Regions from separate parts of the Paraburkholderia sp. SIMBA_053 genome, predicted to be linked through region 2. Evidence: riboswitches for the same ligand, from Rfam matches in the RefSeq annotation. Region 2 holds a riboswitch; each other region holds the start of a gene.
What was found. A riboswitch is a leader RNA that binds a small molecule or an ion and turns the genes downstream of it on or off. The one in region 2 is predicted to bind cobalamin.
Positions count from the first base shown of each region.

Region 1: another riboswitch for cobalamin. It lies ahead of SB753_RS26030 (CbtB domain-containing protein); the one in region 2 lies ahead of cobA (uroporphyrinogen-III C-methyltransferase).
Region 3: another riboswitch for cobalamin. It lies ahead of SB753_RS23320 (TonB-dependent receptor domain-containing protein); the one in region 2 lies ahead of cobA (uroporphyrinogen-III C-methyltransferase).
Region 4: another riboswitch for cobalamin. It lies ahead of cobG (precorrin-3B synthase); the one in region 2 lies ahead of cobA (uroporphyrinogen-III C-methyltransferase).

Region 1 is NZ_JAWRXU010000011.1:16,369-19,586, reverse strand. It holds gene SB753_RS26040 (ATPase domain-containing protein) at 1-681, opposite strand, end outside; gene SB753_RS26035 (histidine phosphatase family protein) at 877-1,467, opposite strand; cobalamin riboswitch at 1,505-1,643, shown strand; gene SB753_RS26030 (CbtB domain-containing protein) at 1,684-1,905, shown strand; gene SB753_RS26025 (CbtA family protein) at 1,917-2,759, shown strand; gene SB753_RS26020 (2OG-Fe(II) oxygenase) at 2,910-3,218, opposite strand, start outside.
Region 2 is NZ_JAWRXU010000010.1:7,675-10,892, forward strand. It holds gene cobW (cobalamin biosynthesis protein CobW) at 1-447, opposite strand, end outside; cobalamin riboswitch at 604-885, opposite strand; cobalamin riboswitch at 955-1,200, shown strand; gene cobA (uroporphyrinogen-III C-methyltransferase) at 1,433-2,200, shown strand; gene SB753_RS25010 (cobalamin biosynthesis protein) at 2,197-2,619, shown strand; gene cobO (cob(I)yrinic acid a,c-diamide adenosyltransferase) at 2,616-3,218, shown strand.
Region 3 is NZ_JAWRXU010000008.1:158,097-161,314, reverse strand. It holds gene SB753_RS23330 (cell division protein ZapA) at 1-274, opposite strand, end outside; gene SB753_RS23325 (ATPase) at 271-627, opposite strand; cobalamin riboswitch at 845-1,126, shown strand; gene SB753_RS23320 (TonB-dependent receptor domain-containing protein) at 1,218-3,134, shown strand; gene SB753_RS23315 (FecCD family ABC transporter permease) at 3,162-3,218, shown strand, end outside.
Region 4 is NZ_JAWRXU010000001.1:465,914-469,131, forward strand. It holds gene SB753_RS02150 (cobalt-precorrin-5B (C(1))-methyltransferase) at 1-99, opposite strand, end outside; gene cbiE (precorrin-6y C5,15-methyltransferase (decarboxylating) subunit CbiE) at 105-1,364, opposite strand; cobalamin riboswitch at 1,448-1,636, shown strand; gene cobG (precorrin-3B synthase) at 1,719-3,218, shown strand, end outside.

The DNA of each region.
Region 1 (3,218 bases), on a different contig from region 2:
CGTGAAGTCGTGGTATCCCTCGCGGAACTTGATGCCGCGCATCTTGGCAATGCGCAGGCGCCGGCGATTGCCGCCGTAGTCGTGCACGACGTTGTCGAGCGCGATCACGCCGTGAGCGATGCTGTGCAATTGCACGTCGCCCGGGTCGGACGTATTGTCGTCGAGCAGCAAGACCGTGCATGCGCGCGTGGCGAAATAGCGTTTCAACGCGAGGATTTGCCGCCGGTAGCGCAGTGCGTTCTGCGACAGCAGGCGCAACTCGGACAGACTGTCGAGCACGATCCGCACAGGCTTGATCTCGTCGACCTGCTGGATGACGTTTCGCACCGTTTCGCCGAGTTCGACCTCAGCCGGATGCAGCACCGTCTGCTCGAATTGCGGATCCAGACCTTCGTCGGAGACCAGTTCCAGGATATGGAACTGGCTCAAATCCCAGCCATGGCTGTCAGCTACCGAGATGAGCTCCGAACGAGTCTCGGAGAGCGTAATGTACAGACCTGCCTGCCCTTCCTCAGCGCCCTGAAGTAAAAATTGCAACGCCAGGGTGGTTTTACCCGTTCCCGGCGCGCCCTCCACCAGGTACATGCGGTGTGGGGTGAGGCCGCCTCCCAGGATGTTATCGATTCCCTCGATTCCTGAGCAAAGGCGGGTAGGCTTGTGAGTGGCAGCGTCTTTTGACATAGCGTGGTTATAGCATCGAATAATTGGCCTGGTCCGTCAGCCGGTATCGCCAGAATGCAAGTTGCATGCCTATTGCGAAAAGACCGTGGTTGGCGCGTGTGCGCCGGCGGAGAAGCGTGATCAGCGCCGTGTTAGTTCGTGTGGGCGGCGCGGCTGTCGGTATCGGACGAATAAGCCTTGGTTGTTCCGGCAAGGTCACGACGACGTCGGCCGCCATGTCCAGTCCCGTCGTTGCGAGCGCTGCAGTTCGACGACCGCGAGCGGTGGGATTTCAATGCGCGAAAACACCGCTGGCGGTGTGCCCAACACATGGACGATCGCCGCGCGGACCAGCGGCGCATGCGTCACGGCGACCACATCGTGGACAGCGTGCGACGCGCCATCCGGCGCGACGTCTATTGCGTCGAGCCATTCGCCGATCCGCTTCACCACCTGGCTGAATGATTCGCCGCCGTGAGGAGCGGCGTCGGGGTCGTGCGTCCAGGCTGCCAGTGCGTCTGGCGCGTGCGCGGCGAGATCGTTGAGCCGTTGGCCGCGCCACTGGCCGTAGTCGACATCCGAAAGCGCGGTGTCCACCTTCGCAGCGAGGCCGAGCGCCAGGGCCGTTTCGCGCGCGCAGGCGGCGGGGCTGACGAATGCGCTTGCATTATCGGCAAACGACAGGCGCGCTCGCGCTGCTTGCGCTTCGCCGAGGCCGCGAGCGTCGAGCGGATCGTCGGCCGGAAAGCGGCCCGCGCGCATGGCCGCGGTTGGCGCATGGCTGACCAGTAACAGCCGCAGGTTCATTTTTGAGTTCCCGTCAATATGCGCTCGTGTCGCTGCGTGGTAGCTGGCGCGGAAGTTTAGCGCGTAGAATAGCCGCACTGCGAAGCGCGGAAGCCGGTGAAAGCCCGGCGCGGTCGCGCCACTGTAATCGGCATCACAAGCCGAAAGCCAGACCTGAGCTTCGCATCATTCCTCTGCAATCGACTACGGGGCGCGCTACCCCAGGAGATGTCCATCATGACTGAAGCTGTTTTCGATACCGCCGGCCAGCCCGCCATTCAGCCCACGCCGATTCCGTTGCGTGAACTGCTGCCTTGGGCCGTGTTCGGAGGATTGCTGCTGCTGCTCGCGCTGTATTTCGTCGGTGCGGAACAGGGCGCCACGTCTTTAGTGCCTGGCATGTACGTGCATGAGTTCGTGCACGACGGCCGCCATCTGCTCGGCTTTCCCTGCCACTAACGGAGCAGAACATGGTCGGTAAGTTGTTGTTGCGCGGGATGCTTGCAGGCATCGCCGCGGGGCTGCTCACGTTCGCGTTTGCGCGAGTGGCGGGCGAGCCGCAGGTCAATCAGGCGATTGCCTTCGAAGAGAAAGCCGGGGACGGAGCCGGCGCAATGCATGAGCATGAGCACGCCGGTGCGGGTGCGGGTGCGGACGCGCACGAGCACGAGCACGAGCACGAGCACGAGCACGAGCACGAGCACGAGCACGAGCACGCGCATGAGCAGGAGTTGGTCAGTCGCGATACGCAAGCCGGATTGGGATTGCTCACCGGCGTAGTGACCTACGGCGCGGCATTCGGCGGACTGTTCTCTCTGGTGTTTGCCTATGCGTACGGGCGAGTGGGGGCGATGAGCGCACGTGCGTTGTCGGCGTGGCTTGCCCTCGGCGCTTTCGTCGCACTGGTGATCGTTCCTAACATCAAGTATCCGGCGAACCCGCCAGCGGTCGGCGACCCGGAGACAATCGGAACGCGCACGGGCCTGTTTTTTCTGATGATCGCCATCTCGCTGACCGCGATGGTTTTTTCGCTGAAGGTCCGGCGCCGCGCGGCAATGAAACTTGGCGCATGGAACGGCTCGATCGTGGCCGGACTTGTGTTCATCGCCATCATTGCCGCGGTGCAGATGTCGATGCCCGTGATCGACGAAACGCCGGCCGGTTTTCCAGCGGCGCTGCTGTGGAAGTTCCGTGTGGCTGCACTCGGCATGCAGGCGATCATGTGGGCGACGATCGGGCTGCTGTTCGGCGCGATCGTTGAGCGGAGTTCGTTTATGCGTGTCGGGAATCGCACAGCGACCCGGTCGGCTTGAGGTCTTCTGGCGGCTTGCGCTGAGCGGCTGGCTGCGTGAGTCGGTTAAGGCTGTGGGTGTTGAGCGCGCGGTGGTATGACACGGGCTGGGAATTGTCGGGTGTGATTTTTTGGCCCTGTCACCGCCGCCAGTCGCGAGCACGCTCAACAACTACATGTTGACCACGCCATCGGACGACGACGCCATCGCATCATGAAAAATAACTCCTAACGTATGCCTTTGTCCCGATCTCAAACGGCTCACTCCGTGCCGCAAATTCACGCGATATACGCCACGCGTGCCTTGCACCGGCCGATGATGAACCGCGAACACCACGGCATCTCCCTTGCGCAACGGCACGACTTCCGCGCGTGACTGCATTCGCGGACGCTGCTCGGTCATCACGAATTCGCCGCCGGTGAAATCCTCGCCGGGTTCCGACAGCAGAATTGCAACCTGTAGCGGAAACACGTGCTCGCC
Region 2 (3,218 bases):
CTGGCCGCTCGCGGCAGCGGGACCGTCGACCACGGTAATCACCGCATCGACGGTGAAACTGTTTTTGATCTGCGGCCAGTTGAACGCCTGTACGAGAGGCTTCGGCAACGCGAGACCCGAGGTTTCGATCAGCACATGGTCGATCTGCTCACGGCGCTCGACGAGCTTTTCCATTACCGGAAAGAACTCCTCCTGCACCGTGCAGCAGAGGCAACCGTTCGCGAGTTCATACAATTGCCCTTCCGTTTCGACACCGTTCTCGTCGCAACCGATGCCGCAACCCTTCAGGATTTCGCCGTCGATACCGAGTTCGCCGAACTCGTTGACGATCACCGCGATGCGCTTGCCGCTCGCGTACTGAAGAATGTGCCGCAACAGAGTGGTTTTGCCGCTGCCGAGAAAGCCCGTGACGATGGTGACGGGGATCTTGCGCATTTGAGTTTGCATCGTGAGGTCCATCCCAGAGGTTGCAGGCGCCGGCCGGCGTAGTCCGCACGCATGAGGTCCAGCGCGTGCCTCGGGCATGAACGACGGCCTTGCTACAACAGGAAAAACGCAGAAAACGGGTGTGAGGGCATGAGCGCAGCGCCGCATCCCCGCGACGTTCGCCCTTCGTGTTCCGGCCGGTATCCGGGCTGGCGAAAGCGCCGCTTCCCCTTCCCGGACGAGTGATTTCTCGCCCAGTGGTGATATGCCCACGCGGCCTTGCGCGTGGACATCGAAGCCGGCACTGCGACGCCACGCGAACCGCCGTGACGCCACTTTTCGCTTACCGTTGCGGGGGCAGCACAGGTTGACCCAAACCGTGACAGGCGGGCGCCCTGTTTCCCGTTTAACTGCATGCGCACGAGCGCGCACACGAGCACCAGAAGTGCGTGCGAGTTTAGGCCGACCGTCTGGCGCCGTCAAGGAAACGCGGGCCCGGCGCGCTTATCGCACGGGCTTCTCGTGTGCTATCGTATGCGCGCGTTTGGTGCCCGCACATGCATTCGCGTGTGCAGTTAAACGGGAAACAGGCAGCGCTCCCGCGCTCAACCTGTGCTGTCCCCGCAACGGTAAGCGACCTGCGGTGCAATGTTCATGCTGCACCGCGCATGCGTTTTCGATGCCACTGTCCGATACATTCGAATGAATGCGGGCGGGAAGGCAAAGCGCGTGAGGCCGCCAGCCCGGATACCGGCCAGATGCGGAGGCGACCGTGCGTTTCTCGACGTCACGCCGCCGGCAGCCGGAATCCGCGAGGGACGGATGTGAAGGCGCTGAAGCACGATCTGGCAACCGGGTTCGCACCCGCGCGTGCCGTCGTCGTGCGTGAAGACACCGCTTGAATGACTTCGATCTCCAATCACCTGGGCCCGTTCGCGTGCCGCACTGCATGGCGTACGCCGGCGGGGCGCGCAACGTCGTTGCCGTGCACGGCTAGCGAGGCGCGATGACACGCGCGTGGCTGATCGGCGCAGGGCCCGGCGACGTCGAACTGATGACGTTGAAGGCAACGCGCGCCCTCGGACAAGCCGACGTGATACTCGTCGACGATCTCGTGAATCGCGACGTGCTGCAATTCGCTCGCGCTGACGCCTCCATTGTTTACGTCGGCAAACGCGGCGGTCATCCGTCGACGCCGCAAGAAGGCATCGTCGCGCAAATGCTCGATCATCTGCATGCTGGGCGCAGCGTCGCGCGACTCAAGGGCGGCGATCCGTTCGTATTCGGCAGAGGCGGCGAAGAGCAGCAGGCGCTGCATGCGGCCGGAATCGAGGTGGAGATCGTCAGCGGGATCACAGCCGGAATCGCGGCGCCCGCAGCTATCGGCATTCCGGTTACACACCGCGATCATGCGCAAGGCGTGATCTTCGTGACCGGCCACGGTGCGGGCAGCAGCGAGCCGGATTGGGGCGCGCTCGCCGCCACCCACATGACGCTCGTCATCTACATGGGCATGCGGCGGCTGAACGATATCGTCGGCGCATTGCTCGCAGCCGGCATGCGCGCCGACACGCCGTGTGCGGCGATCGAATCGGCCACGCGTCCGGAGCAACGCCATGCGCTTTCGAGGCTTGGCGAATTCGCCGATGCGGTCGCGCGCGCGGGACTCGGCTCGCCTGCGATCGTGGTGATAGGCGGCGTGGCGTCGCTCGCGCTCGCGCGTGCCGCCGCGGCAAGCTCATCAGATGCGGCATCTTCGCCGGACGCGAAATGAAAACGCTTAGCGTGGGCATCGGTTGCCGCCTGCACACATCGGCGGACGAGATCGAAACGGCGGTGCGCGCCGCGCTCGGTTCGCACACGTTCGAACAGATTGCAACGGTAGCCTCTATTGAAACGAAAGCCGACGAGCCGGGCCTGCTGGAGTTCTGCGCGCGTCACGGGTTCACGCTGCAAGTGTTCACCCGCGAGCAGATTCTCCCGATTGGCGTTCACGAACCGTCGGCTGCCGCGCGCGAGCATCTCGGCGTGGACGGCGTATGCGAACCGTGCGCGTTGCTTGGCGTGGCCGCCGGTTCCACCGCACATCTGATCGCTCGCAAAACCGTTTACGCTGGTGTCACCGTGGCGATCGCATCGACCGCACCAGCGCCAGCACACAGTGTCACCACCATCTCACAGGACCTTCCATGAAGACCGATCCCGAATCGCATCAACGCATGACCGAACGCCGGCGTGAAGGCCACGAAAAGAAGCAGGCCAACGCGACCGTCGAAAAGGGCCTGCTGATCGTCAACACCGGCACCGGCAAGGGCAAGACAACCGCCGCTTTCGGCATGGCCGTGCGTGTGCTCGGCCACGGCATGCGGCTTGGCGTCGTGCAGTTCATCAAGGGCGCCCTGCATACGTCGGAGCGCGACTTCCTCGGCGCAATTGCCAACTGCGACTTCGTGACGATGGGCGACGGCTACACCTGGAACACGCAGAACCGGGACGCCGACATGGCCACCGCACGCAAAGGCTGGGACGAAGCACGCAGGATGATTGAAAGCGGCGACTATCAGATGGTCATCCTCGACGAACTGAACACCGTGCTCAAGTACGAATATCTGCCGCTCGACGAAGTGCTGTCCGTCATCAACGCGCGTCCGGCGATGTTGCATGTGGTCGTGACCGGCCGCCACGCGCCCGATGCGCTGATCGAAGCCGCCGACCTCGTCACCGAAATGCGCATCGTCAAGCATCCGTACCGCGAGCAAGGCGTCAAGGCGCAGCGCGGCGTGGAGTTCTGA
Region 3 (3,218 bases), on a different contig from region 2:
CGTTCATTTGATGCATTGTACGCCTGATTTCTTCAGCGGGAAATGCTTCTCCGTGACGCACGCTCGATTGCAGCTTAAGCAGTTCCGATGCCAGCGACAGCGCGGCCATGACAGCAATACGATCCGTGCCGCGCACGTTACTGTTATTGCGGATCTTCGACATTTCGGCGTCGACTCGTGCGACTGCTTCAAGCAGCGCGCCTTCCGTTTCCGGCGAGCAGGCGAGGCGATAGGGCACGCCGAGAATCGATACTTCGATCTGCTTGGTGGTCATGCATTTTCTCCATGGCGAGTGGCGTCGCTCTCCGCTTCGACTTCATGCTGAGCGGGCTCGAGCAGATCGAGCTGGTTGTCCGGCTCGTTGTGCCCGCGAGCGCGCGGCAATTTTTCGAGGATCGCATTGAGCCGCACTTGAGCGTCGTCGATCTTGGCCGACAGCGCGTCGCGCTCCGCTTGCAGTGCATCGCGTTCCTCGCGCACCATGGCAAGTTCCGTGCGCGTGGTTTCTGCCTCGGCGCGCGACTGGGCGAGCTGCTCTTCAAGCGCAACGCGCGCTTCGTTGTGGCGCTGGCTGATCGCTATCAGCTTGCCGATATTCTGTGAGAGTGTTTCGAGTTCGGTGAGCATGTGCTGCGTCCTCTAAAGACCTCGCATTTTAGCGCGGAATGCCGCACGTTCCGACATTTGTCTCGTTTCGAGACGTAACAACACCGCTTTATGCAGGCTTTTTTCGACTGAAGATGAAAAAGTACTCGTGTGTCACAGATCGCGTCGGACAATACTCTGCTCCTGTCCGAATCATCGCTGTCGTGACCCGCATTCTTGACTGGCCCCGAGGCCGCTCATACACTGGCCGCACTCTGGTGCCCGCGCGCGCAATTCATTGCGCGTGCAGTTAAACGGGAAGCAGGGCGCGCCGTTCACCTGAACGCGCGAACCTGCGCTGCCCCCGCAACGGTAAGCGACCGCATTCGCTTTGCACTTCGTGCTTTGCAGTTCGCGTTTGCAGTTCGATCCCCATCGCGTGTTCCAGTTCAACATGCGAGTGTGCCACTGCGCGTCACGCGTGGGAAGGCGGGATCGAGCGTCGTCAGCCCGGATACCGGCCAGAGGGAGAGGCGCGCGCCCGCGAAATGAAGTCAAAAGCGCTCGCGCCTCGTTACGCGACGGCCTGCGGGGAAGCGGGCCGCGCACGCCATCCACGGGAAACTTCACTCATGCTGTCCCCTATCGCCCGCGCGGCGCTGCTCGCATTTGCAGGGCTGCCGCAGCTCGCGCATGCGCAAGCCGCCGACAGTTCGCCTGCGCCGTCGGTTGCAGTCGCACCAGTCGCTACGAGCGCTGTATCCGTCGCTATCACCGAATCATCACCTGCTGTTTTGTCGCCCGTCGTCGTCACCGCCGAGCGCGGACCTCAAGCGCTCGCCGACACGATTCCGCAAACGTCGCTATTCGATCAGCAGGACATTGCCGATACCACCGCAACCGATCTGCCGGGTCTGCTGCAACTCGCGCCCGGCGCGCAAATCTCGCGCACAGGTGGGCCCGGTTCGACAGCGAGCCTGTATCTGCGCGGCGCGTCGTCGACGCAATCGCTGATTCTCATCGACGGTGTGCGCGTCGATTCCGTGAGTCTCGGCACCGCGCAAATTGCGCAGATTCCGCTCGATCAGGTCGATCACGTCGAAGTAGTGAACGGCAACGTGTCGGCGTTGTATGGCTCGGGCGCGATTGGAGGCGTGGTCCAGGTGTTCACGAAAGACGGCGGCGATCATCCGCCGCGTTTCAATTTTTCCGTGGGCTACGGCAGCTACCACACGCAGACACAACAGGTAGGCGCGAACGGCGCGTTGGATAAGGACGGCCGCACGACCTTCAACATCTCGCTCGCGCGTTCGAAAGACGACGGTTTTTCCGCGCTCAATCCCCCTGAGGCGCCGAATGCGAACCCCAATGCGAACGGCTATCTGAACGAGAGCATCTCCGCTTCGCTGCGCCATAAGTTCACCGACAACTGGGACGCGGGCGCCCGCTATCTCCAGTCGAACGGCAACAACAGCTACGACAATGCGTACGGCGAGCCGACCGATCTGAACAATCTGTACACGAAAGTGCGTCAGTTGTCCGCCTTCGCTAACGGCAAGCTAACGGACTGGTGGACCACGCACTTCATCGTTGCGCAAGGCGACGACCGCAGCGTGTCGAACACCAACGGTCTGTATAACGGCCGCTTCGACACCGACAATCGACAGTACACCTGGCAGAACGATTTTGCGCTGGCCGCGCAGCAGAAACTGCAGGTCGGCTACGAGCATCTGGACCAGAGTCTCGACTCCGATACGTTTGCCGCGCCCACTCGTCATGTCGACTCGGGCTTCGCCGGTTATACGGCACGCTTCGGGCGCAACCAGATACAGGCTAACCTGCGGCGCGACCAGTACTCCGATTTCGGCGGAGCGAACAGTTACTATCTCGGCTATGGCTTCGACATCACGTCGCGCTGGAAGCTAAGCGCAAGCTATTCCAGTTCGTTTCGCGCGCCTAGCTTCGACGATCTGTACTATCCGCTGAGCGGTAATCCGTCCATTCAGCCGGAGCGCAGTCATTCGATCGAAGCAGCGTTGCAATACGCGTCGAATGCGCTCGGTGTGATGCGTTTGAGTGCTTTCCAGACGCGTTATTCGAATCTGATCGACTATGAACAGGTGACGCCGGGGATCTATCTGGTCGAAAACGTGGGCCATGCAAAAGTGCAAGGACTCGAAGGATCGTGGAGCGGACATGTAGGCAAGACCGACGTGCGCGCGTCGGTGACGCTGCAAAATCCGGTCGACCTCGACAACGATACCGACCTCGTGCGGCGAGCGCGGCGTTTCGCGTCGCTGACGGTGAATCGCAGTATTGCAGGATGGCGCGTGGGCGGTGAGTGGATCGTGAGCGGTCCGCGCGAAGACAGCAGCGGCAAGCTCGGCGGCTACGGTGTCGTCAACCTGGCTGCGCGCTACAACGTCACGAAGGCATGGTACGTGGCCGCGCAAATCCAGAATGTGTTCAACAAGGACTATGAAACGGCCTACTCGTATAACTCGCCGCGGCGCGGTGCCTATGTCACGGTCGGCTGGCAACAGCAGTGATGCCTGCGCCGTGCTGGGAACGCGCCGATGAGCCGTCATGAAGGTTCGATGCCCGCCACGCTTCACGCGATGACTGCGAAACGC
Region 4 (3,218 bases), on a different contig from region 2:
CAGCAGACGCGCGGCCGCCAGCGACGTGGCGGTTGCGCAACTGCCGGTCGTGTAGCCGCTGCGCAGCGGTGCGGGTTGTTCAGGCGTTTCGTCGCGCATGAGCGTCACGCCGATGAAGCAGCGTTGGTGTTATCGGCAACACTATGGACGCCATCGGCAGCGCAACGCTTCACCACATCGTACAAGGTGATCGGCAGCGCTTGCCGCCACGTATCGAAGCCACCGAGCGGCTGAGCGTCCGCAAGCGCAATTCGCGTGAGCGTGCCGCCATGTTTGTCACGCCATGCAGCGAGCGCCGCCTCGCCTTGCAGCGTGACCGCGTTCGCGACCAGCCGGCCGCCGTCGCGCAAATTGTCCCAGCACCCTTCGAGCACGCCGGGCACCGTCACGCCGCCGCCGATAAACACCGCATGCGGCGCGGCCAACCCTTCGAGCGCTTGCGGCGCGCGGGCCGCCACGAGTTGCAAACCCGGCACGCCCAACGCATCGCGATTGTGCTCGATGAAGCGCTGACGCTCCGCGTGCCCTTCGATGGCGATCGCCCGGCAAGTCGGATGCGCGCGCATCCACTCGATGCCGATCGAGCCGCTGCCCGCACCCACGTCCCACAACAATTCGCCGGGCGTCGGTGCGAGTCGCGCGAGCGTGATCGCTCGCACATCGCGTTTGGTGAGCTGGCCGTCGTGACGGAACGCGTCGTCGGGCAGACCGCAGGTGAGCGGCAGGCGCGGCGCGCCTTCGGTGGCGCGGCATTCGAGCGCGACCAGGTTCAGCGCGGCGACATCGCCCGGGGACCATTGATCCGCACGGCCGTCGATGCGCCGCTCGTCGTCGCCGCCAAGGTGTTCGAACACGGTCATCCGCGTTGCGCCGAAACCTCGCGCGCTCAGCAGGTCGGCAAGCGCGGCGGGTGTGCGCCCGTCCGCGCTGAGCACGAACACGCGCGCGCGGTCATGCAAATAAGCGTTCAGCGTGGGCAACGGCCGCCCAACTACCGACACCATGGCCACATCCTGCAACGGCCAGCCGAGCCGCGCCGCCGCGAGCGATAACGACGACGGCGCGGGCAACACGCGCAGTTCACTGGGCGGCAACTGTCGAGCCAGCGTCGCGCCGACGCCGAACAGCATCGGATCGCCGCTCGCCAGCACGCACACCGAACCGCCGCGCTCGGCCAGAAGCGGCGCGAGATCGAATGGGCGCGGCCACTCGGCGCGCCGCGCCGCCAGCCGCGCGGGCAACATCGACAGATGACGTTCGCCGCCGTAAATCACCGACGCCTCGAGCAACGCACGCCGTGCGGGCCGCCCCAAACCGGCGAAGCCGTCGTCGCCAATGCCCACTACCGTCAGCCACGCCGACATGCACCCTTCCTCATTTTGTATCTCAAACAATGCACTGCGCCACGCCGGTCAAAGCGTCCAGCCTCGTTGTGCTATCCGAAAAAGGGCATAATACAGCCGCCGGTGCCCTTCGGGGCCTAACAGGGAACACAGCGGGAAGATTGCCGCTGTGGCTGCCCCCGCAACTGTATGCAGCGAGTCCGCCTGCGCTTGGCGCCACTGGTTCAACCGGGAAGGCCGCAGCGGACGACGACCTGCCAGCCAGGAGACCTGCCGGCCAGACTGTTCGTGCCAGCCAACATCGGGCGGGGTGTACCGATGCCGCAGCAATGCCGTTTTGACCGCTTGCTCGGGCCGTCGCGCGACGCTAACCCGGTGTCCGTCTTGAATCCAGCTTCGCCCTCCACTCTCTTGGCCGACGCGGCATCTGCGCTGCGGCCCTCGGCGTGTCCGGGCCTGCTGCGGATCGTGGCGGCGCGCGACGGCGGCATTTGTCGGATCAAGCTGCCAGGCGGCGAATTGAGCGCGGCTCAGGCCGAGGCGGTCGCCAACGCGAGCGCGCAGCATACGGCGGGTGTGATCGAACTGACGAATCGCGCGAATCTGCAATTGCGCGGTGTTCGGGCCGGCCATGAAGCTGCGCTGGTCGCCACGCTGATCGATGCGGGGCTCGGACCGGGCGCTGCAAGCGGCTCTGAAAGAATGGGCGATAGAGCGCCGACCGATTCCGCCGAAGACGATCACGATCACGGTCACGATCGCGATCGCGATCGCGATCGAAACGCGCACGCACTCGATGCAGCCGCCGCTGACGACGTGCGCAACGTCATGATCAGCCCCACTGCCGGACGCGACCCATGCGCACTGTTCGACACCAGACCTCTGTGCACCGCCCTTCTCACGCTGCTGCAAAGTGAAGCGCGTTTCGCGGCACTATCGCCGAAATTCGCGTTATTGGTCGACGGCGGCGAGCGGCTCGCGAGAGTGGACCACCCGCATGACGTGTGGCTCGCGGCAGCACAAGATTCGGCCGGAGCGGTGCGCTTCGTGTTCGGGCTCGCGGGCTGCCCGACCGTGGATGCAAACGCGAGCGCAAACACGCACATCGGCGGGAAGTCACCATCATCAGGCAACGCTGCGAACTCGTCCGAAAGATTGCATGCGGATGCGACAGGCGCGTTGGCCTCGGTGCTGCCGTCGCAAGTTCCGGCGCTCGTGCGCGCGTTGCTGCATACGTTTCTCGATCTTGCCGCTGCCGACGCCACGCGTATGCGTCATCTGCTCGACACGCATTCGGCGGACGCGATATTGCAGCATGCGCAAACCTACGTGGATTTTCCATTGACACGCGACGCGACGCTCGGCGGCTGGCGTCGCAGCACGACCGCCGATGCCTCGCTGCGCCTCGGCGCACATGCGCAACGCGCCGCGGATACATGGCATGCCGGCGGTCAACCGCCGCTCGGCCGTATCGATGCGGCCACGCTGCACGGCCTCGCCGCGCTCGCGCAACAACATGGCGACGGCACGCTGCGCATCACGCCGTGGCAAAGCGTGCTGCTGCCCGATATCCGGACGCTCTCAGTGCCCGTTGTGCTTGCCGCGCTGAACGCGCTGGGCCTCGCATGCGATTGCGCCGAAGCCATCACACACCTGATCGCGTGCGCCGGTTCCACTGGCTGCGCGAAAGGCCTCGCGGATACCAAAGCCGACGCATTGAATCTCGCGAAGCGCCTACCCGCCAGCGTCGACGTGCATTTGAGCGGATGCCCGCGCTCATGTGCTGCCGCGCATTGCGCGCCGTTTACGCTGCTCGCTGCGGCGCCGGGCATGTACGACCTTTTTCGACGCGACCAGGGCCCCGGCTTCGGTCGA